Regions from separate parts of the Paraburkholderia sp. HD33-4 genome, predicted to be linked through region 4. Evidence: predicted binding sites of a transcription regulator. Region 4 holds the regulator's gene; each other region holds the start of a gene.
What was found. Region 4 encodes LexA, which represses DNA repair genes until DNA is damaged. Its sites were predicted from a motif close to ACTGTATNNNNATACAGT; they were not measured.
Positions count from the first base shown of each region.

Region 1 (7,657 bases), 770 kb from region 4:
TGGCCGCGATTACGTGGTTGATCCGCGCGGCCGTGTTCGTGCTCGGCGACCGGCTGGTGTTCCCACCGCTTCTGCGCACCGCGCTCAGCTTCGTGCCGGTTACCGTGTTGACCGCGATCATCGTCCCGATGGCCGTGTCGCCGCACGGCAACAACGCCGAATTGACCTGGCGCAATCCGCAGCTGGTCGGCGCGCTCGCCGCGATCGTCGTCAGTGCTCTGACGCGCAGGCCACTGCTGACGATCGCAGTCGGACTGGGCGTGTTCTTCGTCTGGCAGTGCGTGGTGCTGAAGTAAGCGCGCCCTTCCTCCGCGCTGCTCGACCCGTCAGCGGTGCGTCGACGCCTGGCCGCGTCGCGGGCCGCGACGCTCACTCCGCTCCAGACGGCTCCCAGGCGCGCGAGCGCTCGAAGCTTCCCTCCAAAGCGCCCGCGCATCGCCGGGCCTCCCTCAAGTTTCCCGCCACCCCGCCGATATGCAGTCGAGGTCCGCTCATCGGGAGTCGTCCCGTTGGTTACGCGGCAACAGGCTGGAATCAAGCGCGCCGGCAGCCGGCGTCGCGTCGCCTCGGTGCGCGAGTGACCGGGCGATCTTGCGACGGCGCACCGCGCGCGGCCGCATTAAACGGGATAACACATGGGTCAAATCACCCTGAAGCTCAAGGACGAGACCGTCGCGTCGCTGCGCAAGGACTTCGAGGCCTTTTTGCGGGTCTCGCTGAAGCTCGATCCGCAGTTCGCGACGCCGTCGTTCGAGGATTTCTTGCGCGCGAAGCTGCTCGACAACATGGTGCCGCTCACCGAGCACGCGGTGCAGCGGATGCTGCAGGGCGGCCAGTACGCGTGGGCCAAACGCACGCTCGACAAGGAGTTTCCGGACGTCGTGTCGATCCTGATGCGGCAGGCGGGTGAGTTCGGCTTCGGTTTCGCGGCGCGTTCGGAATGGACGCCCGAGGAGCTCGCCAAGCAATGCCGCGACTGGGCCGCGGCGATCGTCAAGGAAGCGGAAGGCGACGCGACATTGATCGACCCGCTCGCCGCGCAGATCAAGAGCACGGTGCAGGACATCCAGGCGCTCGAGGAAGTGATGCAGACGCCGGCATGGCGGCTCGTCGAATCGCTGCGCCAGCGTGTCTACGAGGCGAAGGTCGCGTGCGAGACGAGCGTGGGCAGCACTGCGCGCGAGAAGCTCGGCGAGTTGCGTGGGCTCTTGCGGCTAGGCATTTCGCACGGCACGTTCCAGAAGCAGGAAGCGCAGCAGATCATGGAGTATCTGCGGCTATTGAAGCCGGAAATTTTCGTCGAAGAGCCGTACGACGTGTTCTCGCGGCTCGCGGCATGGCTGCGCAATTTCTTCGTGCCGCCGCCTCCGGTCGCGCAGCAACAGCAGCGGCAGTCGCGCTGAACTTGCGCTGAACTTGCACTAGGCCGAGCGGCGCCCGGCCAGCATCGGATCAGCGCTGCCCCTGTCCTCGCTGCGCTCCCAACTCGCCTCCCAACTGACGGCGCCAGCCGCTCAATCCCACATCTTCCTGAGCCTGGCCGCGATCTCGATCTTCGCCTGCGCGGCCGCGGCGAGCCCCGCCGCGCTCGGCGCGCCCGCCACCGGCACGCGCGGCCATGCGTACACATCGAACAGCGGCAGCATCGGCGTGTCGATGAAGCGCGTACGCGACGCCCACACATGGCGGTCGCCCAGATGCGTCTGGTTGTGCACGTAAAAACGCTGCGGCACGACGATATGCAGGTCTTCCTTCGCGCGCGTCATCGCCACGTAGAGCAGGCGCCGCTCCTCGTCGATTTCCTCGTCGCTGCCGGTGCCGAGATCGGACGGAATGCAGCCGTCGACGCCGTTCAGCACGAACACGTTGCGCCACTCCTGGCCCTTCGCCGAATGGATCGTCGACAGGATCAGATAGTCCTCGTCGAGCAGCGGCACGCCGGATTCATCGCTGGTGGCGTCGGGCGGATCGAGCGTCAGCTCGGTCAGGAAGCGCTCGCGCGACGCATACGTACCCGCGATGCTTTCCATCTGCAGCAGATCCGCGTGACGGATCGCGGCGTCCTCGTGATTGCGCTCCAGATGCGGCTCGTACCAGCGCCGCACCATCTCGAACTCGCCGGGCCACGGCGTTTGGCGCCCGTACACACTCGACATCAGCTTGACGAACGGATGCCAGTCTTCCTGCGCGCGCGCGGGCGCCGCAAACGCGGCCAGCACACCGCCCGCGGTCGCGACCGGATCGCCGCCGTCCGCGCGTGCGACGATGTCGTCGAGCACCTTTGCCGCGGTGGCCGGACCGACGCCCGGCAGCAGCTGCACGACCCGAAAGCCGGCGACGCGGTCGCGCGGATTCTCGGCCCAGCGCAGCACCGCGAGCACGTCCTTCACATGCACCGAGTCGAGAAATTTGAGGCCGCCGAATTTGACGAACGGAATGTTGCGGCGCGTGAGCTCGATCTCGAGCGCGGCGCTGTGATGCGCCGCGCGAAACAGCACCGCCTGCGACTTCAGCTTCACGCCCTGCTCGCGCGCTTCGAGAACCTGCTCGACGACGTAGCGCGCTTGCGCGGCATCGTCGGCGACCGTGACGAGGCGCGGGCGCTGCGCCGACGCCTTGTCGGTCCACAGATTCTTGGTGTAGCGCTCGCTCGCGAGCTCGATCACCGCGTTCGACGCGGCGAGAATCGGCTCGGTTGAGCGGTAGTTGCGTTCGAGCGTGACCTGCTTCGCGGACGGCTCGAACTGCGCAGGGAAGTCGAGGATATTGCGCACGGTCGCGCCGCGAAACGAGTAGATCGACTGCGCGTCGTCGCCGACCACGGTCAGGCCGCGGCCGTCCGGCTTCAGCGCGAGCAGGATCGACGCCTGCAGGCGGTTGGTGTCCTGGTATTCGTCGACCAGCACATGATCGAAACGCGCCGACAGATCGGCCGCGATGCTGGGCTCGGCGGCCATGTGCGACCAGTAGAGCAGCAGATCGTCGTAGTCGAGCACGCTCTGCTTTTGCTTGGCGTCGACGTACGCGGCGAACAGCCGGCGCAGATCGTCCTCCCACTCGCGACACCACGGAAACGCGCTGTCCAATACCTGACCGAGCGATGCGCCCGTGTTGACGACGCGCGAGTAGATCGCGAAGCAGGTGCCCTTCGCCGGAAAACGCCGCTCCTTCGCGGACAGTCCGAGCTCGTGGCGCACGAGGTTCATCAGGTCGGCTGAGTCTTCGCGGTCGTTGATCGTGAAAGCCGGCGCGAGGCCGATCAGATCCGCGTATTCGCGCAACAGCCGCGCGCCGACGCTGTGAAACGTGCCCGCCCACGTCAACCCTTGCGCGAGCGCGGCGCGTGCGCCGACGCTGGTGGCCGCGACGCCCGCGATGCGCGTCACGCGGCGGGTCATTTCGAGCGCCGCGCGGCGCGAGAAGGTCAACAGCAGGATGCGCTGAGGATCGGCACCCTTCACCACCAGATTGGCGACGCGGTGCGCGAGCGTGTTGGTCTTGCCGGAGCCGGCACCCGCGATCACGAGCAGCGCGCCGGGCAGCACGTTTGGCGTGTCGGTCCCGTATTCGACGGCTTCGCGTTGAGCGTCGTTGAGTTTCGCGAGCCAGGCGGCGGTATCGAACGACGGGGCGGATTCGGCGACGGTGGACACTGAGCGGATTTTGCGGGTTGGATGGATTTTCAGGATGCGACGCACACTGTATATCCATACAACCCTGCGCGACAAGCGCCCTTTTTTCAGGCGCCTACCGATCCCGGTCAAGCGTCGACAGGCGGGTTTCCACCTGCCTGTCGACGCCGCGTGCTACTGCTTTTTCGCGTCCTTCACGTTGGCATCGGCGCTGGCCTTGTCGGCATCGGCCTGAGCGTCGGTTTTGGTCTTGTCCGCCTTCGCCTGGGCGAGCGCGGCTTTCTTGTCGGCCTTCGCCTGTTCCTTCGCGGCCTTCTTGTCCGCATGCGTGGCGGGCGCCGCGGCCGGGTCGGTTGTCTGCGCGAACACGGCCGACGACAGGCAACCCGCGATCAGCACGGCGTAAATGCGGTTTCGGCTGGATCGATTGAGGTTCATCTGAAATCTCCCTGAAGCACGCCTGGTTGAGCGAGAGACGCCGGCGGCGCGCGAGCCTCGCAGACCCGCGCGCCGCGGCATCGATCAAGGCTTAATGCTTGACGTCCGCGCCATCGGCCTGCGCGGCAGCCTGCCCTTCCATGTTCATCTTCATTTCGTTATTGGCGGTCTGCTTGTCCGCCTTCTGGTTCAGCTTCGCGCCGCGCACCTGCTCTGTGTACTGCTCCTTCGCGGCCTTCTGCTGCGCCTTCAATTCCGCTTTCGAGGACTTCTTCGCCGCGCGATACTCGGCATTGGCCTTCGCGTCGGCGTCGCGCTTCTGCACGAGCGGATCGGTCGAGCCCGAAGCCGTCAAACGGGCCGGCGGCGGAGCCTCGACGCCTTGCGCGGCGGGCGCGCCCGGCACTTGCTGCATGCCTTGCGCCGAAGGCGGCACCTGCATGCCCTGTGCGCCGGCCGCGGACGGCGGCGCCATGTCGGCGGCGCCCGGGCTGCGGACCTGCGCCTGAGCCCCGATGCCTGCTGCCGGCTGCGCGGTCTGCGCGACGGCGGCCGTCGCGGCAAAAGCAGTGAGGGCGGTACCGATCAGGAGCGAACGAATCTGGGTCATGGCTATCCTCTCTAGAGTTGTCGTGACACGGGCGGACTCTCTGGCGTCGTGATGACGGATGGCCCACGCGCCCCGCCCGGTCTGTCTGTGCGTCGCTGGATGGTGGCCGGGGAGCGATCCCGGAAATGCCAGCGGGCTTTGCTGCTGAACTGCACTTTAGGAGTGAAATTCATCTGGCGCGATCAGCGTTACGGAACGTTTCACTTTCCGACAACTGAATAACATCTTCTTTCATTTGCTTGCGCGGGGGTCCCGCGCCGCCGCGCCGCATGCACTTGCTTTATGATGCGAACCCCCAACGCGACCCCGTGCCCAAGGTGCAAACGCCATGCCCAACCTCAATTTCACGCTGACCGGCGAGTACGTCGAACTCCACAATCTGCTGAAGATCACGGGCCTCGCGGACAGCGGCGGCTCCGCGAAGATGATGGTCGCGGACGGCGCCGTGATGGTCGACGGCCGGGTCGAGACGCGTAAGACCTGCAAGATCCGCGCGGGTCAGGTCGTGTTGCTCGGCGATACGCGGATCGCGGTCCACGAAGGCTGACGGCAGTCCGAAAATTCGCAGGACGGCGCGCACCAGAATTGTGCGTTGTCCATCGACATCGGCCGGGCAAGGCAATAAGCTGTCGGTTTCGACAGGTAAACGACGGACCGCGCCAAGGGCGAGGAGTCGGCTGACCGGCTCGCCGCCGCGCCGCGGTTTTTTCCCGGCCGCCGCCCCGCCGCTCCACCGCCCCTCGGAGCGCGCAGCGCGATGCAACGTGCCGCCGCTTGCGCCCGCGCCTCGCTGTCACCACCGCTGTCGCCAACTTTCGCCGCCACGCATTCAATGACTCAACCCAGCTTCGCCCGCGCGGCCAGCCGGCCGCCGACCCTATCCCGCCACGCGGCCGACACCGCTCGGCTAGCCGCGCCGCTCGCGATCGCGCAACTGTCGCAGATGGCGATGAGCGTCACCGACACGATCCTGCTCGGCTCGCTCGGCCCCGACGCGCTCGCCGCCGGCGGCCTAGGCGCGAATCTCTTTTTCGTCGTCGTCACGCTGCTGCAGGGCGTGCTGACCTCGGTCAGCGTGAGCGTCGCGCACGCGCGCGGCGCGCAGGACGACGGCCGCGTGCCGCATATCTACTGGACCGGTTTCGTGCTGTCGGTGCTGCTGGCGGTGCCGGCGTTCGTCCTGTTGTCGTTCGCGTCGCACATCCTGCTCGCGTTCGGCGAGCCGGGCCTGCTCGCGCACAACGTCGGCCGGTACGCGGCGGTGCTGCGCTGGGGCGCACCCGCGAGCCTGATCGGCGTCGGCCTGATGCGCTCGTTCCTGCCGGCGATCGGCGCGGCGCGGCGGCTGTTGTGGGTGTCGATCGTGAGCGTCGTCGTGAACGGCTTTCTGAACTACGGGCTGATTCACGGCGCGTATGGGCTGCCGCGACTCGGCTTTCTCGGCTCGGCGGCCGCGACCACGATCACCGTGTGGCTCACCGCGCTCGTGCTGATGGCGCTGCTGCATCTGCGGCCGCGCTTCCGGCATTTCGTCGTCGCGACGCGGCCGAAGCTGCCGTTGATGGGCGAATTGTTCGGCATCGGTTGGCCCGTTGCGATCACCTACGGCGTCGAGTCGACCCTCTTCCTCGCCACCGGCCTGATGGTCGGCCTGCTCGGCGAATCGCAACTGGCCGCGCATCAGATCGCGCTGAACGTCGCGTCCGTCGCGTTCATGGTGCCGCTGTCGATCGGCCAGGCGGCCAATGTGCGGGTCGGCTACTGGGCCGGTGCCGGTCAGCCGCTCGCCGCGCGCCACGCGGGCTTCGTCGCGCTCGCGCTCGGCGTCGGCTTCATGTCGATGTCGGGTCTCGTGCTGATTACCGCGCCGCACTGGATCGTCGGTCTATATCTGCATCTCGACGACCCGGTCAACGCGCCGACCATCGCGCTCGCCAGTTCGCTGCTCGGCGTGGCGGCGATTTTCCAGATCGTCGACGGGATGCAGGCGGTGGGCTCCGGCTGCCTGCGCGGCCTGAAAGACACGCGCATACCGATGATCGCCGCCGCGTTCGGCTATTGGGTGATCGGTTTTCCGACCGGCTATCTGCTCGCGTTTCACGCCGGCCTCGGCGCGCGCGGCTTGTGGTGGGGGCTCGCCGCGGGCCTCGCGAGCGTCGCGCTGCTGATGACGCTGCGTTTTCACAGGCTGAGCCGGCGGCTGGCGCCGACAGCGCCATCGGCCACGCCGCCCGCGCGCTCGGTTTGAGCGAAGTAGCGGCAAGCCCCACTCCTGAAGCACTCCCTGTAAAAGGTAAAATGGCCGCCGCGGCGTGCGAGCGCTAACCCGCGCTCCCACGCCACGAACCGCACGCCGGCGTGCCTCACGAAGGCAAGCGCCGGACCGGCGCCGCTCACTCACCATGGCTCGCGTCGCGTACGGCTTCGATCGGCCGCCCGTTTTTGCCGCGCTCTCGCCGCAGCGCGTGCCGTAGCCGCCTCGCGCGCTTCATCCGCATGGGTAGCGGCAAACGCCACGACGCTGGCCGACACCCCGGCCGCGCCGCAGCGCGCCTGCGCTTTCTCGCGACACAACATAACCCAAGGACCACCCGTCATGCTTGCCCGCGTCACCCGCCTGTTCCCGCTCTGGGCCGTGCTCGTCTCGGTCGCCGCGTACTTCTCGCCGGCCTCGTTTTCCGGCGTCGCGCCGCACGTCACCACGCTCCTCACGATCATCATGCTGGCGATGGGCGTCACGCTGTCGGCCGCCGATTTCCTGCGCGTGTTCTCGCGTCCCGCGCCGGTGATCGCCGGCATCGTGCTGCACTACCTCGTGATGCCGCTCGCCGCATGGGTCATCGCGAAGGCGCTGCGCATGCCGCCCGACCTGACCGCCGGCATGGTGCTGGTCGGCAGCGTCGCGAGCGGCACCGCGTCGAACGTGATGATCTATCTCGCGCGCGGCGACGTCGCGTTGTCGGTGACGATCAGCGCG
Region 1 covers NZ_JAJEJS010000001.1:3,305,612-3,313,268, forward strand. The annotation lists gene L0U84_RS14650 (AzlD domain-containing protein) at 1-296, shown strand, start outside; gene L0U84_RS14655 (DUF4088 family protein) at 636-1,403, shown strand; gene L0U84_RS14660 (ATP-dependent helicase) at 1,515-3,653, opposite strand; gene L0U84_RS14665 (hypothetical protein) at 3,807-4,070, opposite strand; gene L0U84_RS14670 (hypothetical protein) at 4,162-4,680, opposite strand; gene L0U84_RS14675 (RNA-binding S4 domain-containing protein) at 5,009-5,227, shown strand; gene L0U84_RS14680 (MATE family efflux transporter) at 5,513-6,928, shown strand; gene panS (ketopantoate/pantoate/pantothenate transporter PanS) at 7,277-7,657, shown strand, end outside.
Region 1: L0U84_RS14660 (ATP-dependent helicase) is a predicted target of LexA. The motif match lies at 3,699-3,716, and genes of this name have one in related genera.

Region 2 (7,657 bases), 1.2 Mb from region 4:
GGTCGCCGGCCGGGTCGTTGACCATCAGACCGCCCGCGATCCAGCCGAGCAGCCCCGCGCCGAACAGCACGATGCCCGGAAAGCGATCGAGCAGCTTCAGAATCAGCTGGCTACCCCACACGATCAGCGGAATGCTCACGACGAGGCCGAAGATCACCAGAGCCAGACGGTGGTCGTGCTCCGCGGCTTCGGCCGCGCCCGCGATCGCGATCACGTTGTCGACGCTCATCACCGCATCCGCGACGATGATCGTCTTTACCGCCGAGATCAGCCTGTCGGCCGGCTTCACGTTGCCGTGCCCCTCGTGCGCCGGCGCGAGCAGGCGCACGCCGATCCACAGCAGCAGCAGGCCACCCGCGAACTTCAGGAACGGCACGTCGAGCAGCACGACCGCGAACGCGATCAGCACGACACGCAGCACGATCGCGCCGACGGTCCCCCACACGATGCCGCGCATGCGCTGCGTCTGCGGCAGGTTGCGACAGGCGAGCGCAATCACGACCGCGTTATCGCCGCCGAGCAGAATGTCGATGACGATGATCTGAAAGACCGAGCCCCAATGGAGGGTCGTGAAGAATTCGAGCATGGACAAAAGCATTAGAAAGAATCGGCCGGGCGGACAGCAACCCGGCGCAAGCGCGGACGAAAAAAAAGCGGGGGAGTCTGCACTCCCCCGCTTTTCGGGACCGCTCGCTCACGAAAGGACTTCGTAAGCGTATCAAAATCGCGCGCCTAGGGCACGCGAATTCGATTTACAGCATCGCCTTCAGAAGACGCGCCATTTCCGACGGGTTCTTCGTGACCTTGATACCGCATGCGTCCATGATTTCCAGCTTCGCTTCAGCGGTGTCCGCACCGCCCGAGATCAGCGCGCCGGCGTGGCCCATGCGCTTGCCCGGAGGCGCCGTGACGCCAGCGATGAAGCCAACCACCGGCTTCTTCATGTTGTCCTTGATCCACTCGGCAGCGTTCGCTTCGTCCGGACCGCCAATTTCGCCGATCATGATGACCGCGTCCGTATCCGGATCGTCGTTGAACATCTTCATCACGTCGATGTGCTTCAGACCGTTGATCGGGTCGCCGCCGATACCGACTGCCGACGACTGGCCGAGGCCGATCGCGGTCAGCTGGCCGACTGCTTCATACGTCAGCGTGCCCGAACGCGACACGACGCCGATGCGGCCCTTGCGGTGGATGTGACCCGGCATGATGCCGATCTTCAGTTCGTCCGGCGTGATCGTGCCCGGGCAGTTCGGTCCGAGCAGCAGCGTCTTGCGGTTTTCTGCGCGCATGCGGGCCTTGAGCTCGATCATGTCGCGGACAGGAATGCCTTCCGTGATGCAGATTGCGAGATCCAGGTCGGCTTCGACGGCTTCCCAGATTGCCGCGGCAGCGCCTGCCGGCGGAACGTAAATCACCGACACGGTCGCGCCCGTTTCGGCCTTCGCTTCAGCGACGCTCGCGTAGATGGGAATGCCTTCGAAATCTTCGCCGGCGCGCTTCGGGTTCACGCCCGCGACGTACGCTTCGCGGCCGTTTGCGTATTCACGGCAAGCACGCGTGTGGAACTGACCGGTCTTGCCGGTGATGCCCTGCGTGATGACCTTGGTGTCTTTGTTGATCAGAATCGACATGTATTGACCTCTGTTCGTTTGGCGTCGCGCGTGTGCGCCACTCGGCGCGATATTTCACGCCTGAGTCGCTCGCGCGCCGCCACTCGTCATTTTGGCAAATGAGCTGGTAAATGCGCCGTAGACAGGTGGCTTACGCCTTGCCCGAAGCAGCCGCGACGACCTTCTGAGCCGCTTCTTCCATGCTGTCGGCCGCGATGATCGGCAGACCGGATTCGGCGAGCATCTTCTTGCCCAGGTCTTCGTTCGTGCCCTTCATGCGGACCACGAGCGGCACCTTCAGCGACACGGCCTTCGAGGCCGCGATCACGCCTTCCGCGATCACGTCGCAGCGCATGATGCCACCGAAGATGTTGACCAGAATCGCGGTCAGGTTCGGGTTCTTCAGCATGATCTTGAACGCTTCGGTGACCTTCTCTGTCGTCGCGCCACCGCCGACGTCGAGGAAGTTCGCCGGTTCGCCGCCGAACAGCTTGATGGTGTCCATCGTTGCCATTGCGAGGCCAGCGCCGTTCACGAGGCAGCCGATGTTGCCGTCGAGCGAGATGTACGCGAGGTCGAACTTCGATGCTTCGACTTCAGCCGGATCTTCTTCGTCCAGATCGCGGTAAGCGACGATTTCCGGGTGACGGAACAGCGCGTTCGAGTCGAAGTTGAACTTCGCGTCGAGCGCGATGACCTTGCCGTCGCCGGTCAGGATCAGCGGGTTGATTTCGGCGAGCGACGCGTCGGTTTCCCAGAATGCCTTGTACAGGCCTTGCAGGATCGCGCGAGCTTGCGGGATCGAAGCGTCGGGCACGCCGATCTTCTTCGCGAGGTCGTCGGCTTCCGAGTCCTTCAGGCCGGTCGTCGGGTCGACGGCAACCTTGTGGATCAGCTCAGGCGTCTTTTCCGCGACTTCTTCGACGTCCATGCCGCCTTCGCTCGATGCCATCACGACGATCTTCTGCGAAACGCGATCGATCACGAGACCGACATACAGTTCCTTCTTGATGTCGGCGCCTTCTTCGATCAGCAGACGGTTGACCTTCTGGCCTTCCGGACCGGTCTGGTGCGTGACGAGCTGCATGCCGAGGATCTGGTTCGAGTACTCGCGAACCTGCTCCAGCGACTTGGCGACCTTGACGCCGCCGCCCTTGCCACGGCCACCTGCGTGGATCTGAGCCTTGACGACCCACACCGGGCCACCGAGCTCTTCCGCGGCCTTGACCGCATCATCCACCGAGAAGACCGGCTTGCCGCGCGGTACCGCGACGCCGAATTTCCGCAGGATTTCCTTACCCTGGTACTCGTGAATCTTCATGCGTGATTCCCTTCAGTCTGAGAGTTGGATTGAACTTCGTTTCCGCCGCCGTTCAGGCCGACGCGTCGCCGCTTCGTTCGCGGGCCGCCGCGTCGTCCGACGAGGCCGCGCGTTCCGCCGGACGCGGTGCGTGACCATACCAGCGCGGATAAAACTGTTTCACCGCCTCGCCGTCGAAACGCAGCGCGTGGCAGCGTCCCAGCTGGAATGGCGGCTTGTCGTTGGAATGTTCGCCTGTGCCGTTGGACGATTCGTCTCCCGAACCCGCGTTCGCGCCGGGCGTGCCGTCATCGGTATTCCACACGTCGCCGGCGAACGCCTGGATCGCGGCGGTCGGCAGGATCGCGCACAGCTCGGTGAGATGCGTGCAACCGGCCGTGCCGGCCAGCAAACGGGCAGCATCGCGACGGAAGTTGTGGAACAGATTGAGCCCGATGAGGGCACGGTAGGCGGGATTGCTGGCCTGGCACAACCCTGGATAGGGCACCCAGTCGGACGACGCCTCGGCGTCGACGACGTTGAGCTTGCGATCGATGGTGATGCGAAGCCAGAGTTCATGGATCGGCTGACCATTGGGCCGGATTCCCGACGCAAGCGCCACATCGCGTGGCTTTTCGTCGGTCAGGCACGCTTCCACATCCCACAGGCCATCGGCTCGCTCGTAAGCTTCCGCTCTGATTGCGCGACGATGGCGCAACTGACGGGACACTGGCGGGGAGAGCGACATGCGGGAAGGAAAGGCCGGATTGGAAAACCTCTGGATTTTAGCATAACGGGTATTTGGGACAGCCCCGATTGCGCACGGCCGTGCGACCGGTTACGGCGCGGCAATTGACCGGCCGCCGAGGCCGGCGTGCTAGTCGCCGTCCCACGTGTCGTCGATACCCTTCAGGATCTTGCCGATCGTCGCGCCGGAGAAGCCGCGCGACGCGAGAAAGCGCGCCTGCTTCGCTCGCTCGGCCGGCGTTTGCGGCAGCTGGCCGAACTTCTTGCGCCAGACCGCCTGGGCACGCGCGAGTTCGGTTTCGCGCAACTGCGCACTCGCCTCTTCGACGAGCGCCGGGTTCAGCGCGTGTTGCTTCAGTTCGCCGAGAATGCGACTCGTGCCGAGCCGCGATGCGCGCCGGTGGACCAGACTTTCCGCGAAGCGCGAGTCGGATAGCCAGTTTTCCGCTTCCAGCGAGTCGAGCACCGTGTCGAGCGAATCGGTTTCCTCGACGTAGGGCTTCAGCTTGCGCGCAAGTTCGGCGCGGCTATATTCGCGGCGCGACAGATAGCCGAGCGCGCGCGCTTTCAGCGAACGGGTTGGGCGTTGGGATTTTCCGCCGCCGTCTTCGTCGGACTGGCCCGGTTTCGCTTCGCCGGGTTGGCGGCGCGAGCGGGTGTAGGTGACATCGGAGGGGGTTTGGGAATCGTGCCCCGGGGAATCCGGGCTGGACGACGCTGCAGGGGATGCAGAGCGCGTACGCTGCGGGCCGCGGCCGGCAGCTCGGTCGTGTGCGTCGAACGATTCGAACGGGTCGAATGGATCGCCGGAGTCAGGCGATCCATCCGCCGTGTCGCGCGGGCCGTCCGGATAGCGTCCGGAGTCGGAACCGGACAGCGGCCGGCCTTTGCGTATCACGTGATGCTTACTCTTCTTCGCCCGCGACTTCAGCGTCCGCGCCGGTCACGGCGTCCGCCATCGCGGTGACGCCCAGCGATTCGCGGATGCGGTTTTCGATTTCGCGAGCGATGTCCGGATTTTCACGCAGGAATTCACGCGCGTTGTCCTTGCCCTGACCGATCCGCTCGCCGTTATAGCTGTACCATGCGCCGGCCTTGTCGACGATCTTCGCCTGCACGCCGAGGTCGATGACCTCGCCCTGACGCGAGATGCCCTCGCCGTACAGGATGTCGAAAATCGCTTCGCGGAACGGCGGCGACACCTTGTTCTTGACGACCTTCACGCGCGTTTCGTTGCCGATCACTTCGTCGTTCTTCTTGATCGAACCGATGCGGCGAATGTCCAGACGCACCGACGCGTAGAACTTCAGCGCGTTACCGCCCGTGGTGGTTTCCGGGTTGCCGAACATCACGCCGATCTTCATGCGGATCTGGTTGATGAAGATCACGAGGCAGTTCGTGCGCTTGATCGTGCCGGTCAGCTTGCGCAGCGCCTGCGACATCAGACGCGCCTGCAGACCCGGCAGCGAGTCGCCCATTTCGCCTTCGATTTCCGCCTTCGGCACCAGCGCCGCGACCGAGTCGATCACGATCATGTCGATCGAGCCCGAGCGCACCAGCGCGTCGGCGATTTCGAGCGCCTGTTCGCCGGTGTCCGGCTGCGAGACCAGCAGGTCGGCGACGTTCACGCCGAGCTTGCCCGCGTATTGAATGTCCAGCGCGTGCTCCGCGTCGATGAACGCCGCGGTGCCGCCGAGCTTCTGCATTTCGGCGATGACCTGCAGCGTCAGCGTGGTTTTACCGGACGATTCCGGACCGTAGATTTCGACCACGCGGCCGCGCGGCAAACCGCCGACGCCCAGTGCGATGTCGAGGCCGAGCGATCCGGTGGAGACCACCTGGATGTCTTCGACTGCCTCACCTGCGCCGAGCCGCATGACCGACCCTTTGCCGAACTGCTTTTCGATCTGCGCGAGCGCGGCAGCGAGAGCCTTGCTCTTTTCAGCAGTCAGTCCAGCCGAGCCTTTCTTGCTTTCTTCCATGAATCGTCCTTTGCTATGATGAACGGCGTCTGAGGCAGGTGTGCACCGGTGGTTCCGCTCAAATCGAGCCGAGTCTCCAGGACATCACACGAAACGCAGACACTGTATAAAAAAACAGTAGTTTTGGCAAGCGCGATTATGATGCGAACGCGCATTTTTTAGTGTCGCGCCGCCCCAACTACCCACAATAATGTTCGGAGACCGCTGCGCGCCGAGGCAACCCCCACGGTGCCGGCAAAGCCAGGCTGGCGCATCATGCGAATTCTGATAGCCGAAGACGACAGCATACTCGCGGACGGTCTGGTTCGATCACTCCGCCAATCGGCCTATGCGGTCGATCACGTCAAAAGCGGCGTAGAAGCCGATACCGCGTTGTCAATGCAGACGTTCGATCTATTGATCCTCGATCTGGGTCTGCCGCGCATGTCCGGACTCGAGGTGCTGCGCCGCCTGCGCGCGCGCAATTCGAACCTGCCCGTGCTGATCCTGACCGCCGCCGATAGCGTCGACGAACGCGTCAAGGGCCTCGACCTCGGCGCCGACGATTACATGGCCAAGCCCTTCGCGTTGAACGAACTCGAAGCGCGCGTGCGCGCGCTGACGCGGCGCGGTGCCGGCGGCGGCCCGACGGTCGTGCGGCATGGCTCGCTGTCGTTCGATCAGGTGGGCCGCATCGCCTATGTCAACGATCAGGTGATCGATCTGTCCGCGCGCGAGCTCGGCCTGCTCGAAGTGCTGCTGCAACGGATCGGCCGGCTGGTCTCGAAAGAGCAGCTCGTCGACCATCTGTGCGAATGGGGCGAGGAAGTCAGCAACAACGCGATCGAAGTCTACGTGCACAGGCTGCGCAAGAAGATCGAGCCGAGCGGCGTGCGCATCATCACCGTGCGCGGGCTCGGCTACTGCCTCGAAAAAGCGGCGCCGCCGGCAAATGCGAGCGCGCCCGCCGCCCCCGCCGGCTCCGAGCCGCAAACGGCACAAGCGGCCCAAGCTGCACAACCGTCCGCCGCGCCGTCGTCCGCCGCGATGCCGGCGAGCCACCACTACAAATAGAGGCCAGCGATGTCCGCACGCGCTGATCGTGCCACGGCGCACGCGGCGGACCTCGACGAGGCGCGCGACGCGCGCTACGCCAATCCGTTCGCGCCGCCCGACGAAACCGAAGCCGTCGCCGAAGCGCGTCCGCGCTCGCTGTTCGGCGAGATTCTCGACTGGATGCTCGCGCCGCTGCTGCTGCTGTGGCCGATGAGCCTCGCGGTCACGTATCTGGTCGCGAAGTCGATCGCCAACGGGCCGTTCGACCGCGCGCTCGAAACTGACGCCTACGTGCTTGCGCGTCAGATCCATCCGGTCAACGGTGTCGCGGAGCTGTCGCTGCCCGAGTCGACGCGCGATTTCCTGCGCGCCGACAACGTCGACAGTGTGTTCTTTCAGGTGCTCGGCACGCGCGGCGAGCTGGTGGCCGGCGAGCGTGACATGCCGCTGCCGCACGAGGAAGACCGCCCGCCGCCGGGCCTCGTCGAATTCCGCGACGACGTGCTGCGCGGCAGCGACATCCGCGTCGCGTATACCACCGTCGAATTTCCGCAGACGCCGGGCGCGCAGCCGGTGCTCGTGCAGGTCGCCGAAACGCTCGACAAGCGCAGCCAGCTCGCCAACGACATCATCAAGGGCGTGATCCTGCCGCAGTTCGTGATCCTGCCGCTCGCGATCCTGCTGGTGTGGTTCGGGCTCTCGCGCGGACTCGAGCCGCTGCATGCGCTGCAGGCGCATATCCGCGCGCGCCGGCCGGACGACCTGTCGCCGCTCGAGGCGCGCCGCGCGCCGCCGGAAATCGAGCCGCTCGTCACGTCGTTCAACGATCTGCTCACGCGCCTCGAACAGAACATGGAGTTGCAGAAGCGCTTCATCGCCGACGCCGCGCATCAGATGAAAACACCGCTCGCCGGCCTGCGCACGCAGGCGGAGCTCGCCTTGCGCCAGAACGCGTCGGCCGAGGTGCATCGCTCGCTCGA
Region 2 covers NZ_JAJEJS010000001.1:3,737,307-3,744,963, forward strand. The annotation lists gene L0U84_RS16580 (TerC family protein) at 1-586, opposite strand, end outside; gene sucD (succinate--CoA ligase subunit alpha) at 753-1,634, opposite strand; gene sucC (ADP-forming succinate--CoA ligase subunit beta) at 1,765-2,934, opposite strand; gene L0U84_RS16595 (DUF2889 domain-containing protein) at 2,987-3,661, opposite strand; gene recX (recombination regulator RecX) at 3,791-4,558, opposite strand; gene recA (recombinase RecA) at 4,566-5,642, opposite strand; gene L0U84_RS16610 (response regulator transcription factor) at 5,898-6,695, shown strand; gene L0U84_RS16615 (sensor histidine kinase) at 6,705-7,657, shown strand, end outside.
Region 2: recA (recombinase RecA) is a predicted target of LexA. The motif match lies at 5,744-5,761, and genes of this name have one in related genera.

Region 3 (7,657 bases), 810 kb from region 4:
CGGCCTCGCACTGCGATATCGCGCATCGTCATCCGGACGAGGCGACCCGCGAGAAGCATCAGGCGATCTACGAATACCTGGTGCCGATCGTGAAGGGCTGGAGCACGGAGCTGTCGATCGACGTGGCGAGCCTCGGCGTGCAGGTGCATGGCGGCATGGGCTTCATCGAGGAAACCGGCGCCGCGCAGTACTACCGCGACGCGCGCATTCTGCCGATCTACGAAGGCACGACCGCGATTCAGGCCAACGACCTGATCGGTCGCAAGACGCTGCGCGATGGTGGCAAGGTTGCGAAGGAACTGCTTGCTGGTATCGCCGAAACCATCGAAGCGCTTGGCGCGCAGCAGGGTGCGGCGTTCGCCTCGATGAAGACGCAACTCGCGCAGGGCCAACGCTCGCTTGGCGCGGTCGTCGATTTCGTCGTCGCGAATGCGAAGGGCGATCCGAATGCGGTGTTCGCCGGCAGCGTGCCCTATCTGAAGCTTGCGGGCATCGTGTTAGGCGGCTGGCAGATGGCGCGTGCGCAGCTTGCCGCGGCGGCGAAGCGCAACGAGGATCCAGCGTTTCACGACGCGAAGATTGCGACCGCGAGGTTCTACGCCGAGCATGTGCTGCCGCAGGCCGCGGCGCTCGAAGTGGCGGTCGTCAGCGCGAAGGGCGGCGAGGGCGTGCTGGCGTTGTCGGAAGATCAATTCTGAAGATGCGTCGATGTCGGCCGCGTGCGGCGGCGGCACGACCAAATGCAAACGGCGCCTCGCGAGGCGCCGTTTGTGTTTGCTGCTGCTGATACGGCCTACGCCGTGGCCGAGACCACGTCAGCGCACGCACTCAAACTCACGCATACGCCGGCCGATGCTCGCCCGCGGTCTCGCCGAGGTAGCGATGCACGGATAGATCGTCCGCGCGAATCGCGGGCTGCTTGCCCGACATCAGGTCGGCCAGCAGCTGGCCCGAGCCGCACGACATCGTCCAGCCGAGCGTGCCGTGGCCGGTGTTCAGGAACAGGTTCGGTACCGGCGTGCGGCCGACGATCGGCGTGCCGTCCGGCGTCATCGGGCGCAAACCGGTCCAGAACGTCGCCTTCGACGTGTCGCCGCCACCCGGGAACAGGTCGTTCACGGAAAGCTCCAGCGTCTCGCGGCGCGCCTGGCGCAGCGATTTGTCGAAGCCGACGATCTCGGCCATGCCGCCGACGCGAATCCGGTCGTCGAAGCGCGTGATCGCGATCTTGTAGGTTTCGTCGAGCACGGTCGACACCGGCGCGGCAGCCGCGTCGACGATCGGCGCGGTGATCGAATAGCCCTTCAGCGGATAGACCGGGATCTTTACGATGCCGTCGAGGAAACGCGTCGAATACGAACCGAGCGCAACCACGAACGAATCCGCGCGCACCAGTTCGCCGCCGCACTGCACGCCGGCGATGCGGCCGCCCGCCATCGCGAGCGCGTCGATCGACGTGTTGTAGCGGAACTTGACGCCTAGTTCTTCGGCAAGCGCCGCGAGGCGCGTCGTGAACATCTGGCAGTCGCCGGTTTCGTCGCCGGGCAGGCGCAGGCCGCCGGTGAGCTTGTGCGACACCGCGGCGAGCGCCGGCTCGGCCTTGCCCAGTTGGTCCGCCGTCAGCAGTTCGTACGGCACGTTGGCTTCCTGCAGCACGGCGATGTCTTTCGCGGCGCCATCGAACTGCTGCTGCGTGCGAAACACCTGCAGCGTGCCGCCGGTGCGGCCTTCGTACTGAATGCCGGTGTCGGCGCGCAGCGCCTGCAGGCAGTCGCGGCTGTATTCGGCGAGCCGCACCATGCGGCCCTTGTTCACCGCATAGCGCGGTGCCGTGCAGTTCTGCAGCATCTGCCACATCCATTGCAGCTGAAACGCGGTGCCGTCAAGGCGGATCGCGAGCGGCGCGTGCTTCTGGAACATCCACTTGACGGCCTTCAGCGGCACGCCCGGTGCGGCCCACGGCGACGCGTACCCCGGCGAGATCTGGCCTGCGTTGGCAAAGCTGGTTTCGAGCGCCGGGCCGGCCTCGCGATCGATGACGGTCACTTCGTGACCGGCGCGTGCGAGGTAATACGCACTCGTTACGCCGACGACGCCACTGCCCAAAACGACGACTCGCATAGCTGCTCCAGGTATCCAAAAATTGTGTGAGGGCAAGGCGTTCTTCGCTGGATTCGATCTGATTCGATTCAACGAGCTGCAACGTGAGGTGAAATGCTGTTTGCCCAGTGTTAACCGCTATACTATTAACAGTGGGACAGGTTTTGTTATCGTATTTTCATCATTTTTAGAAAAAACACCATGCGTACCCAGCGCCAGCCCGTGCGGGCTCTCGACAAGCTCGATCACAAGATCCTGCGGCTCCTGCAGCAGGACGGTCGTATGGCGATGAAGGACCTGGCCGAGCAGGTCGGACTGTCGGTGACGCCGTGCATCGAGCGCGTCAAGCGAATGGAGCGCGACGGCGTGATCACCGGCTACTATGCGCGCGTGAACCCGGCCGAGCTGGGCGCGGCGCTGCTCGTATTCGTCGAGATCACGCTCGATCACAAGAGCGGCAACATGTTCGACCAGTTCCGGCGCGAGGTGCAAAAGATCCCCGAGGTGCTCGAGTGCCACCTCGTGTCGGGCGATTTCGACTATCTGATCAAGGCGCGCATCGGCGAAATGGCCGACTACCGCAAATTGCTCGGCGACATCCTGCTGCAGCTGCCGGGCGCGGTGCAGTCGAAGAGCTATGTGGTGATGGAGGAAATCAAGGAAACGCTGACGATCGCGGTGGGCGAGTAAGTGCCGACTAACTGACGGCGCTGGCCGCCCATTGCAGCTCGACGAAGTGCTCGACAAACGGCGTAAACACTGTATATTTATACAGGTGTTTTGCGCCGTTTTCTTTTGGCGCTTCCCTGTTTGCGTTTGCATTGCGTGGCCTGCCGTGGATGACCCCGACACCCCTGACATTCCCGAATTTCCGATCGCGCCGCCGGCGCCTCGCAAGGGGCGCGGCGCGGTCACGAACCTGCAAGGCCGCTACGAAGTCGACCAGCGCGAGGCCGTCGACGACGGCTGGCAGACGGCCGACGAAGACGGTGAGCCGAAGGTCCTGCGCACGCAGGTGTTCGAGGAGCGCGCCAAAACCATCCTCACCCGCAACGCGTCGCCGGACATTCCGTTCAATGTGTCGCTGAATCCGTATCGCGGCTGCGAGCACGGCTGCATCTATTGCTTCGCACGGCCCACGCACAGCTACCTGGGCTTGTCGCCGGGGCTCGATTTCGAAAGCCGTATCTACGCGAAGATCAACGCGCCCGAACTGCTCGAGCGGGAACTATCGAAAAAATCCTATGTGCCGGAGCCGATCGCGCTCGGCGTCGCGACCGATGCATGGCAACCCGCCGAACGCGACTTGCGCCTGACGCGTCGTGTGGTCGAGGTGCTCAGCGAGCGCAATCACCCGTTCGCGGCGATCACCAAATCGTCGCTGATCGAGCGCGACATCGATCTGCTCGCGCCGATGGCGGAACGCGGGCAGTTCATGGCGGCTATCACCATCACGACGCTGGACGCCGACATCGCACGGACGCTCGAACCGCGCGCGGCCACGCCGTCGCGCCGGCTGCGCACGATCCGCACGCTTAGCGAGGCGGGCATTCCGGTCGGCGTCAGCATCGCGCCGGTGATCCCGTTCGTCACCGAACCGGACATGGAGCGCGTGCTCGAAGCGTGCGCGCAAGCGGGTGCGAGCAATGCGAGCTATATCGTGCTGCGGCTGCCATGGGAGGTCGCGCCGCTGTTCAAGGATTGGCTGAGCGCGCATTTCCCGGATCGGGCCGAGCGCGTGATGAGCCGTGTGCGCGACATGCGGGGCGGCAAGGATTACGACTCGTCGTTCTCGACTCGCATGAAGGGAGAGGGATTATGGGCGGATCTGCTGAGGCAGCGCTTTCACAAGGCCGTGCGCCGGTTGGGGCTGACCGGGCGCGACCGCGGCATTCTCGACATGTCGCACTTCCGTCGCATCGAGCCGCCGCCCGCCGAGCAGGCGAGCGCACCGGCGCGCGACAATCCGCAACTGAGGCTTTTCTAGCGTGCCGGCGCGTTTGCTGGTCCGGTGCCGAGGGCGCTACTGAGAAATCGCTTTAGCCGCTTCGACCTGACTTTCGAAGTAGGTTTGGAACGCCAGCGCGAGGCCGGTCATCAGCAGAAACGCGCCAATCAGCAGCGAAAAGATTACGACGAAGATGACCGTCCAGCCTGAGCGGCTTTTGCGTTGCGTGTGAGCGTTGAATTGCGCGTCCCATTTTTGATCCGGACGCAGCCCGTAGACAAGCGCGGCCAGAAACGCGGAAAACAACGACACCGCGCCGATCGACGCGAGCACCCAGCCGAGGATCGACGCGCGCTCGGTCGCGATCAGCAGCATCACGCCGGGAATGCCGATCAGCGTGCCAAGCAGATGCGCCCAGCCGTAGATATCCCGTGTGCCGTACAAATAAAAGCGATGGGCGCCGAGGCTACCGAACAGGAACGCCAACGCGGCGGTGAGCGTCTTGGATCTGAAGCGAGGGGAAGTCGAGGCAACGGTGGACATGAACGCGTGGGCAGAGTGACAGGCGGTCGAAAGGAGCGGTGCGCCGCGGGGCGCGAACCGACGCGCATTCTACGCCTGTGGCGGGCGGGCGGTCACGTGGCGGGCGGGCGCCCGGTCTGAAAGTGGGGTGGCGGGATGCGCCGGGCGTGGCTCCAGGCGAGTGCGGCAGCTCGGCCTGGCACGCAGGCATCCGCGCGTTACGGCGCTGAGTAAGTGACGCGATAGATCGCGCCGGCGGTGTCGTCGCTGATCAGTAGCGAACCGTCTGGCAACGGCAGCACGTCGGCGGGGCGGCCCCAGACCGATTCGCCGGGTTGCAGCCAGCCTTCGGCAAAGACCTGCTGGCGTGCGTGGCTGCCGTCGGGATCGGTGATCACGCGCACGACGCGGTAACCGACCTTCTTGCTGCGATTCCACGAGCCGTGTTCGGCGATGAAGATATTGTTCCGGTAGTCGGCTGGAAACATCGGGCCGTCGTAGAAGCGCATGCCGAGCGCCGCCACGTGCGCGCCAAGCTGGACGACCGGCGGCGTGAATTCGCTGCACGGATGGTCCTTGCCGAACTCGGGGTCGGGCGTGTCGCCACCGTGACAGTACGGAAAGCCGAAATTCATGTCGAGCCGTGGCGCGCGGTTGAGCTTGTCGCTCGGGATATCGTCGCCGAGCAGGTCGCGGCCGTTGTCGGTGAACCACAGTTCGTGCGTGACCGGATGCCACGCGAAGCCAACCGAATTGCGGATGCCGCGTGCGACGACCTCGTAGTGGCTGCCGTCCGGGTCCATGCGGCCAATCAGCGCAAAGCGGTCCGGGTCTCGCTCGCAAATGTTGCACGGCGCGCCCTGCGGCACATACAGCTTGCCATCCGGGCCGAACGCGATGAATTTCCAGCCGTGATGCGTTTCTGTGGGCAGCTTGTCGGTGACGACGACGGGTTTCGGCGGATCGGTCAGGTGCGCGTCGATCGCATCGAAGCGCACGACTTTCGACACGGCCGACACGTACAGTGCGCCTTCGTGCCACGCGACGCCGGCTGGCATCTGCAGCCCTGACGCGATCACGTGGCGGCCCGTCACGCGGCCGTTGCGCAGCTCGAGCGCATAGACGTGCCCATCCTGGCTGCCTACGTAGAGAATGCCCTTGGGCGAGAACGTCATCGCGCGAGCGCTCGGCACGTCGTCCGACAACACTTCGATGTGAAAGCCCGGCGGCAGCGTGATTTTCTCGATGGGCAGTGCGGCGTTTGCCGTCAACGCCTGGGCGGCGAGTAACACGCACGCCGCTACGCGTAGAATCCGGCTGCACGAGGTGCGCAAAAGTCCAGCAGAGCGCACGAAAAAGGCAAAAAAGGCGAACGGAAACGAGAGGTTCGGCTGGCGTCGCACAGGCGCTCCTTCAAGTAATGCGGGCGTTTGAGCCGGCTCACGCAGCTCTTGTGGAAGGCCGGTGCACTCCGGTTCCGCAGTTTATCCCGGTAAGTGTTTGTTATGGCGTCGGTTTCCCGCTATAATCGCGTGTTTCAGTCGTTCCGAACCCCGGTTTTCAAGGATTCTAGTATGGTCATCATCCGCTTGGCTCGTGGCGGCTCCAAGAAGCGCCCGTTCTACAACATCGTCGCCACCGATTCGCGCAGCCGTCGTGACGGCCGCTTCATCGAGCGCGTCGGTTTCTACAACCCGGTCGCTACGAAGGGCGAGTCCCTGCGTATCGCTCAGGATCGCCTGACGTACTGGCAAGGTGTTGGCGCGCAACTGTCGCCGACCGTCGAGCGTCTCGTGAAGGAAGCGCAAAAGGCGCAGCCGGCTGCTTGATATGGCGGCCCGCAGGCGTATCGTCGTCGGTTCGGCCGGCGGCTCGTGCGGCTCGCGTGAGCAGTCCGATGCGCAATTTGTTTTACTGAAGCAGACGCCAAAGCAGGCTGCGAAGTTGTTGTCGAGGTTATTCGATGTCTGAGCGTGATTCCGGCAGTTCTGGTAGCGCCAAGGCAGCTTCGCGCGCAAAGGCGTCTGGTCAGGCGTCGTTCGGTGCATTCGTCCGCAAGCCGGTCGAACGAACCGACGGCAAGGCGAAAGAGGCGCAAGCCAATGTCGCGAACGCTGGTTCCGAAGCTGCAGAAATGCGCATCGAAACGGTGGCAAGCTGGCCGGCCGATGCGGTCGAAATCGGCGCAATTGTCGACGCTTACGGGCTCAAAGGCTGGGTCAAGGTAGCCGCGCACGCGGATACCGGGCACGGTGGCGACGCCTTGCTGAGCGCGAAGCGCTGGTGGCTGCTGAAGGGCGAGGAGCGCAAGTCGGCGCCGTCCTTGCAGTCCAAAACGCATAGCGACAGCGTGGTCGCCCGGCTGGGTGGCGTCGCTGACCGCGATGTGGCGCTCGCTTTGCGCGGCTCTCGCGTGTACGTCAGCCGTAGCGAATTTCCGGCGCTCGAAGCCGACGAATTCTACTGGGTCGATCTGATCGGCCTGGACGTGGTGAATCTCGCCGGGCTCAATCTCGGCAAGGTCGCCAGCATGATCGACAACGGTGCGCAGTCGGTGCTGCGCATCGAATATCCGGCTACCGACAAAAACGGCAAGCCGGTCGCAGGCGAGCGTTTGATCCCGTTCGTCGGCGTCTTTGTCAAAACGGTAGACCAGACGGCAAAGCAGATCGTCGTCGACTGGGAAGCTGACTATTGAAATCTATCGTTGAATGGGGAGAGCGATGCAGTTCGATGTCGTGACGCTCTTTCCAGAAATGTTCCGCGCGTTGACCGACTGGGGTATCACCAGTCGGGCCGCGAAGCAGCAGCGCTATGGGTTGCGTACGTGGAATCCGCGCGATTTCACGACAGATAACTACCGCACGATCGACGATCGCCCATACGGCGGCGGCCCCGGCATGGTCATGCTGGCCCGGCCGCTCGAAGACGCGATCAGTGCCGCGAAAGCGGCGCAGTCGGAGCAGGGCATTGGCGCGTCGCGCGTCGTGATGATGTCGCCGCAAGGCGCCACGCTGAATCACGAGCGCGTGATGAAGTTCGCGGCCGAACCTGGTCTGATCTTGTTGTGCGGGCGCTACGAAGCGA
Region 3 covers NZ_JAJEJS010000001.1:3,342,876-3,350,532, reverse strand. The annotation lists gene L0U84_RS14865 (acyl-CoA dehydrogenase) at 1-698, shown strand, start outside; gene L0U84_RS14860 (D-amino acid dehydrogenase) at 835-2,121, opposite strand; gene L0U84_RS14855 (Lrp/AsnC ligand binding domain-containing protein) at 2,302-2,790, shown strand; gene L0U84_RS14850 (PA0069 family radical SAM protein) at 2,936-4,087, shown strand; gene L0U84_RS14845 (NINE protein) at 4,124-4,591, opposite strand; gene L0U84_RS14840 (PQQ-dependent sugar dehydrogenase) at 4,789-5,922, opposite strand; gene rpsP (30S ribosomal protein S16) at 6,145-6,399, shown strand; gene rimM (ribosome maturation factor RimM) at 6,534-7,268, shown strand; gene trmD (tRNA (guanosine(37)-N1)-methyltransferase TrmD) at 7,294-7,657, shown strand, end outside.
Region 3: L0U84_RS14850 (PA0069 family radical SAM protein) is a predicted target of LexA. The motif match lies at 2,859-2,876, and genes of this name have one in related genera.

Region 4 (7,657 bases):
GGGCGGCCTTGAGAAAACGACCCTGATGGTGCGCGCAACCATCAGGCAAAACGGCGGAACAATGACAGTCGAGCCGCAGACATGTCGCCCAGCCCGCGATGCTGCAATGCACACAAGCGGCGGCAGGTGGACCCAAAAAGAAACGCGATGCGTCGTCCCAATGGCGCGTCGCCCACAACAACAGAGCGATAGGACCAACACATCCATGGCGCAACAGAAAACCAATCCGAAACTCGAGCAGGCGCTCACGCGCGGTGATCTCGCGATCCGTCAGGCAAACTCGGCGCGAGCGACCGCGTTGTTGCGTGCGCTCGCCAAGATGATCGTCGATGCGTCGGCGACCATCGGCGTGGAAGCTTTCACGCTGATTCACGACGGCGACAAGATCTACGATCCCGCCGATGGCCTATGGCCGCAGGCGCTGCTGATCTCGCTCGACGGTCCGGTCGAGGACGCCGATCCCGACGAATTGCGCACGGTGCGGCTGATCGCGGATGATCCGGCCACCGTGTTCCGGGTCGAATGGCAGCGCGCCGATGGCAAGATCGGGCGTCACGAGGGCGGACCGTTCGCGACGGTCGCGTTCATCTCCGACGTCGACATTCCATGGACCGATGACGAGGACTGAGCGCACGCGACGATAGCAAACGCCCAAAGCGACGACCAACGCGGCGCCGTCTCGCGCGGGCGCAGGTACAGCGCGGCACCACGTGCCGCCCGCGCGTTCGGCTTACTTCATCATGCGGCGCCGAAACAGAATCGCCGACACGATAAAGCCCCCGATCGCATAGGCGGCCAGCACGCTCACATGCAGAGCGGCGTGCTCCGTCGGCCGGCCGAGCATCGCCGGGCGCATCAGATCGACCGCACTGGCTAGCGGCAGCGCCGCGGTCACCGCTTGCGCGGCGCCGGGCAGTTGCGAGATCGGAAAGAACACGCCGGAGAGCAGCAGCATCGGCGTGAGCACCAGCGTCTGGTAGAACATGAAAAAGTCGTACGACGGCGCGAGCGCCGTCACGATCATCGCGAGGCTCGCGAACGCGAGACCGGCCAGCACGATGACCGGCAGCGCGAGCAGCATCGACGGAAAACTCGCGTAGCCGAGCGCGCCCGCCACCAGCATGATCGCCACACCCGACAACACCGATTTGCTCGCGGCCCACACCACCTCGCCGAGCACGATATCGCCGAGCGTGAGCGGCGTATGCATGATCGCTTCCCACGTGCGTTGCACGTGCATGCGCGAAAAGCCCGAATACATCGACTCGAAGCTCGCCGACATCATCACGCTCGACGCCACCGTGCCCGCCGCGAGGAACGAGATATACGACACGCCGTCGACGTGCCCGACCATCAGCCCGAGCCCGAGGCCGAGACCGAACAGATAGATCATCGGATCGGCGAGGTTGCCGAACATCGACGCGATCGCGAGCTTCTTCCACACCAGATAATTGCGGCGCCACACCGCGATCCAGTTCGTGGCGTTGGCGGGGAAGGCGCCGAACGGCTCCTGTGCCGATGGCGTGCCGTCGTGGGTTTCGTAAGTGCGTGCGTCCATCCAATGCCTCGCTGCGTATTCAGTCCTGCATTTCGCGGCCGGTGAGCCGCAGAAACACATCTTCGAGATTCGCCGGCCGATGCAGATAGCGCAGATCGGCGCGCTGCTTGAGGCGCATATGCACGGGCTGCGCGTCGTTCACATAACAGAACAGCGTCTCCCCGCTGATCTCGGTGCGCTCGGCGAGCGGCGCGAGTTCGTCGCGCAACGCAAACGGATCGGGTCCATAGATTTCGATCACGTCACAGCCGATCTCTGACTCGATCAGCTCGCGCGGCGCGCCTTCGGCGATCTTGCGTCCTTCCTCGATCACGCACAGTCGATGACAAAGCCGTTCCGCTTCTTCCATGAAGTGGGTGGTCAGCAGGATGGTCTTGCCGCGCGCGAGCAGCGAGCGCAGTCGCTCCCAGATCAGGTGGCGCGCCTGCGGATCGAGACCGGTGGTCGGCTCGTCCATGACCAGCACCTCGGGATCGTTGATCAGCGCACGCGCGAGCGTGAGGCGCCGCTTCATGCCACCCGACAGTTCGCTCACGCGCGCGTCCGCCTTGTTTTCGAGGCGCGCGAATTCGAGCAGGCCGGGTACCGCCGCGCGACACTGCGCGGCGCTCAGACCGAAGTAGCGGCCGAATACGAGCAGATTCTCGCGCACGGTGAAATCGGGATCGAGATTGTCGAACTGCGGCACCACGCCGACGCGCGAACGCGCGAGGCGCGCGCGGCCCGGGATCGGCTCGCCGCACAGGCGGATCGCGCCGGCGTCGGGCGCCGCGATGCCGAGCAGCATGCGCAATGTGGTGGTCTTGCCGGCGCCGTTGGGGCCGAGCAGCCCGAAGCATTCGCCGGTGTTCACATGAAACGACAATCCGTCGACGACTGTTTTTTCGCCGTAGCTTTTCCTGACCTGATGGAATTCGATGGGGGCGGCGGGCATGAGTCGAGCAAGGCTCCGGAAGAAGACACAACTTACGCGCTAGACACACAACATACCTGCGACGCACGCATTGCGCACGCGAAGCCGCCTATTCTAGGGTATCGGTCGCCGATGCGAGCGGGTGTCCGGGAACGCGTAATGCGTGGGGTGCGACGCGCCTGTCGGTGTTGGTCAGTGCCCGTGATCCGCAGTGGCGCGACCGGCGCGCCACGCCGCCCGCCGCGTGCCGACGCAACGTTCGCATACGAAGTTTTGCGATGCGGCATACGTGTGCAAACGTTGTCGCAGGGGGCCCAACGCTTGTGCAGACTGCTTCAGCATGCACCGACTATGCACTTAGCGTTTTCCATCCCTTGCAAGCCGAATTGCGGCGCACCATGATTGATTCAGACCGCGCTTTCCGCGCGAATGGAGAAAACAGATGGCGAGCTACCAGAAAATCCTGTTGTGCTACGACGGCTCGCGCGAAGGCCGCAAAGCCCTGCGTTGCGGTGCCGATCTGGCGTTGGACCTGAAGGCGGAAACGCACCTGCTGTCGGTCGTGGACATGCGTTCCAGCATCGCGCAAAGCGCGGGTCTGTTGACGGACGTGGCCTGCGGCAGCTTTGAAAAAACGGCCCGCGAGATTCTGCAGGAGGGCGTGAACTGGCTGACCGAGCGCGGCGTGAACGCGCAAGGGCATTTCGCATTCGGCCATCCGATCGACGAGATCGCCAATCTCGCCAACGAGTTGCAGGTCGACCTCGTGGTGGTCGGTCATCGCTGCCGGACGGGTTTGTCGCGATGGTGGATGGGGGCGGGCAACACGCCGCTGCTCGACCGCGTGTCGTGCAGCATTCTGGTGGCGTGCTCGTCCGCGCAGGAGCAGCAGCAGGCGGCCGCGGCGTAAGGCCGTGTGTCCCCGTGTGTCCCCGAGTGTCCCCACCGTGGTCGACATGCGAATGAATCCGGCACGCGGCTGGCCGCAATGGCCAGCCCGCGTATCCGATCAGCTTAGGGCTTGAATCTCACTCGTTCAGATTGATCGCCGCGAGCTTCCACGTGACCAGACCTTCGCGACGGAAGATGGCCGAATAGTTCGCGTTGCCTTCGCCACGCCGGTACGTGACGACAAATTCGTTGAGACTGCGATAGCCGGCCGTGCTTTGACGCCCGGGCGGCGGCGCACTTGCCTGAGTGGTGGTGTCGCCCGCGGCGGGTGCGGCTGGCGCTTCGCCACCCGCGGCTGGTGGCGCGGCTGGTTGCTCGCCCGGCGTGCCACGCGGCGGCATCCCGTTCAGCAACGCCGCGACGCCGTCGGGTGTTGCATAGGCATCGACGAGCGGGCCGATCAGTGTCACGCCGATCACCGCGCCGATCGTGGCCAACTTGTTGCCGGCATCCGCCTCGAGCCGGCGCGTCAGCATGGCGCCCACCTGCTGCTTCAGGCTATCGCGTAGCGCGGGAAAGTCCACGTACTGATTAACGGTTTGCACGTCGCGCGCATCCGCCGCGCGTTTGAGATTGTTCACCGCGAGATACGGTGACGCATAAATAAACCCCAGCACGGCAATCACGATCACCACGATCAGCGTGATCAGCAACGGCCGGGTGGCGCTACCCTGTATGCGTTTCGGAATTGGCATTGAATGGGACTCCACGTTAGTGATGATCTAACGTCGACCACGGCGAGGTCGAAACGATCCCATTCCACGCGAATTTCTGAACATCCGAAGTGCTTATTGCATGCGTGCTCAGGATTCGCTCAGGCTTCGAACACCGCGCCGTGCACGTTGGCTTCGTCGGCTATGCAACGATCGATCATACGGCATACGGCGTCGACCGTGCCGACCATGATCAGTCGCGACGGTCCATGATAGACCCGCACCGGTGCGCGACGCGCGGGCTCGGCGATGTTCAGCGCCGAATTCAGCGACACGCGCGCGAACGCCGGCAACGACGACGGCAGACCAGAAGCTTCGGCAGGCGCGTCGAACAGCGACGCCGTGCGCGCCGCGGGCGCCTCGAGCAGTGCGCAGGGCGTGAGCTTGCGCAGATGGCGCAGACGGCCGAACTGGCGAAAAGGCAGCAGGCGGGCAAGGCGTTCCATGAGTCTCTCCAGACGGTGCGGCTTAAATGCGCGGCTTATTTGCGGGCAATAAATGCGGGCAAAAATGCGGCTTGGGTTGAACAATCCGGCGCGAGCGTTCCGGCGACAGCGAAAGATCAGAACTCGCTGGGGCGGATCAGCCCGACCGCGATTCCTTCGAGCGCGAAATCCGCGCTGCCGGTTTCCACGAAGATGTTGTCGTAATCGGGGTTTTCGGCGATCAGCTCGATGCCGTTCGGCCGGCGCTTCAGACGCTTGACCGTCACGTCGTCGCCCAGCCGCGCAATGATGATCTGGCCGTCCTTCGCTTCGCTGCGCTTTTGCACAGCGAGCAGGTCGCCGTCGAGAATGCCCGCGTCGCGCATCGACAGGCCGCGCACCTTCAGCAGGTAGTCGGGCTTGCTCGAGAACAGCGCCGGATCGCACGCGTAGTGCTGCGAGATATGTTCCTGCGCAAGGATCGGGCTACCCGCCGCGACCCGGCCGATCAGCGGCAGTGACAACTGCATCAGCCCCGCATGCGGCAGCGTGAACTGGTGTGGCGCATCGTCCTGCCCGGACAGCAGGCGAATGCCGCGCGACGCGCCGGCTGCGAGTTCGATCACGCCCTTGCGCGCCAGCGCGCGCAGATGTTCTTCCGCGGAATTGGCCGAGCTGAAGCCGAGTTCGGCGGCGATTTCGGCGCGCGTGGGCGGAAAACCGGTGCGTTCGATCGCGCGGCGGATCAGATCGAAAACCTGCTGCTGTCGTGCGGTGAGTTTTGTCATGGCCACTGTATGTATGAACAGGTGACTGTATTTTTATACAGTATTCGGCGCATTTCAAGCTTTACTTTAAGTTCGACGCGAGGGGTGCGCTGCGGCGTCGCTGATCGGCTACATCGCAGCGTTTGTGACGTTCGAACAGGCGGCGCCTCTGCCGTTACCACTTTTGAGCATTAAAAAATGAAGAAACATTATTTTTAATGATGAAAGCCCTTCGATAGACTGGCCTCCGAGTTGGCGCTCATGTGCACGTGACCGCGACGCAGAACAACACCAGACGCTTATCAGCGGACCATCACGCGGAGAAAAACTGAGATGAACCATCGGCATACGGGGCTTGCGGCTCGAACCCAAAAACTGATCGCGGCGCTTGCCGTCGGCGCGGCGAGTGCGCTCGGCATGTTCGGCGCAAGCAGCGTCGCGCACGCCGACACCACGCTGCTGAACGTGTCCTACGATCCGACGCGCGAGCTGTATCAGGACGTCAATCAGGCGTTCGCCAAAGAATGGAAAGCGAAGACCGGCGAAACCGTCACCTTCAAGCAGTCGCACGGCGGCTCGGGCGCGCAGGCGCGCTCGGTGCTCGACGGTCTGCAGGCCGACGTCGTGACGCTCGCGCTCGCCTATGACATCGACGCGCTGACGAACAAGGGGCTCGTCGACAGGAATTGGCAGAAGCGCCTGCCGGACAACGCAGCGCCGTACACGTCGACGATCGTGTTTCTGGTGCGCAAGGGCAACCCGAAGCACATCAAGGATTGGGACGATCTGGTGAAGCCGGGCGTGTCGATCGTGACGCCGAATCCGAAGACCTCGGGCGGCGCGCGCTGGAACTACCTGGCCGCGTGGGCGTACGCCGCGCATCAGCCGGGCGGCAACGACCAGAAGGCGAGAGAGTTCGTCGGCAAGCTGTACAAGAACGCCGGCGTGCTCGATTCGGGCGCGCGCGGCGCGACCACGAGCTTCGTGCAGCGCGGTATCGGCGACGTGCTGATCGCGTGGGAAAACGAGGCGTTCCTGTCGCTGAAGGAGTTCGGTCCGGACAAGTTCGAGATCGTCGTGCCGTCGGTGAGCATTCTGGCCGAGCCGCCGGTCGCGGTGGTGGACAAGGTCGTCGACAAACACGGCACGCGCAAGCTCGCCGAGGCGTACCTGAACTTCCTGTATAGCGAGGAGGGCCAGGAGATCGCCGCGCGCAATTTTTATCGGCCGCGTTCGAACAAGGTGCCCGCCGATCTGACCGCGAAGTTTCCGAAGCTGAAGCTGTACACGATCGACGATTCGTTCGGCGGCTGGGCCAACGCGCAGAAGACCCATTTCGCGGACGGCGGCGTGTTCGATTCGATCTATCAGCCGCAGTAACGAGCGCTGCCTGAATCATCGGCAGAGGCAAGAGGGCGCGCCCCAATGGGCGCGTTTTCGCCCAACAGCCACGCGAGCATCAACCATGAACGAGTATCCAGCATGACCACGTTGACCTTCCGCAAGCCGAGCGCATTGCCCGGCTTTGGCCTGACACTCGGCATCACGGTGGCGTATCTGAGCCTCGTGGTGCTGATTCCGCTCGCGGCTACCTTCCTGAAGACCGCCACGCTCGACTGGAACCAGTTCGTGCGCGCGGTCGCGTCGCCGCGCGTGCTCGCGTCGTATCGGCTGACGTTTTTCTCGGCGCTCGGCGGCGCGCTGATCAACGCGGTGTTCGGCTTTCTGGTCGCGTGGGTGCTGGTGCGCTACACGTTCCCGTTCAAGCGCATCGTCGATGCGATCGTCGATCTGCCGTTCGCGCTGCCCACCTCGGTCGCGGGCATTTCGCTCGCGGCCGTGTACGCGGGCAACGGCTGGATCGGCCAGTTCCTCGCGCCGCTCGGAATCAAGATCGCGTTCACGCCGGCCGGCGTGCTGGTCGCGCTGACGTTCATCGGCCTGCCGTTCGTCGTGCGCACCGTGCAGCCGGTGCTCGAGGAGTTCGAGCGCGAGCAGGAGGAGGCGGCCGCGTGCCTCGGCGCATCGCGCTGGCTTACGTTTCGCCGCGTCGTGCTGCCGGCTGTGTTCCCGGCGCTGCTGACCGGCTTCGCACTCGCGTTCGCGCGCGCGCTCGGCGAATACGGTTCGGTGATTTTCATCGCCGGCAATGTGCCGATGAAGTCGGAGATCACGTCGCTGCTGATCATCACGAAGCTCGAGCAATACGACTATGCCGGTGCCACGGCACTCGCGGTCGTGATGTTGGTCGTGTCGTTCCTGATGCTGCTGTTGATCAACATGCTGCAGTGGTATCTGCAGCGGCGCACGAGCCGCGGCAGCGCAGGGCC
Region 4 covers NZ_JAJEJS010000001.1:2,532,793-2,540,449, reverse strand. The annotation lists gene L0U84_RS11245 (hypothetical protein) at 206-628, shown strand; gene L0U84_RS11240 (ABC transporter permease) at 731-1,558, opposite strand; gene nodI (nodulation factor ABC transporter ATP-binding protein NodI) at 1,578-2,492, opposite strand; gene L0U84_RS11230 (universal stress protein) at 2,914-3,381, shown strand; gene L0U84_RS11225 (DUF2939 domain-containing protein) at 3,500-4,117, opposite strand; gene L0U84_RS11220 (hypothetical protein) at 4,237-4,581, opposite strand; gene lexA (transcriptional repressor LexA) at 4,698-5,348, opposite strand; gene L0U84_RS11210 (sulfate ABC transporter substrate-binding protein) at 5,661-6,707, shown strand; gene cysT (sulfate ABC transporter permease subunit CysT) at 6,810-7,657, shown strand, end outside.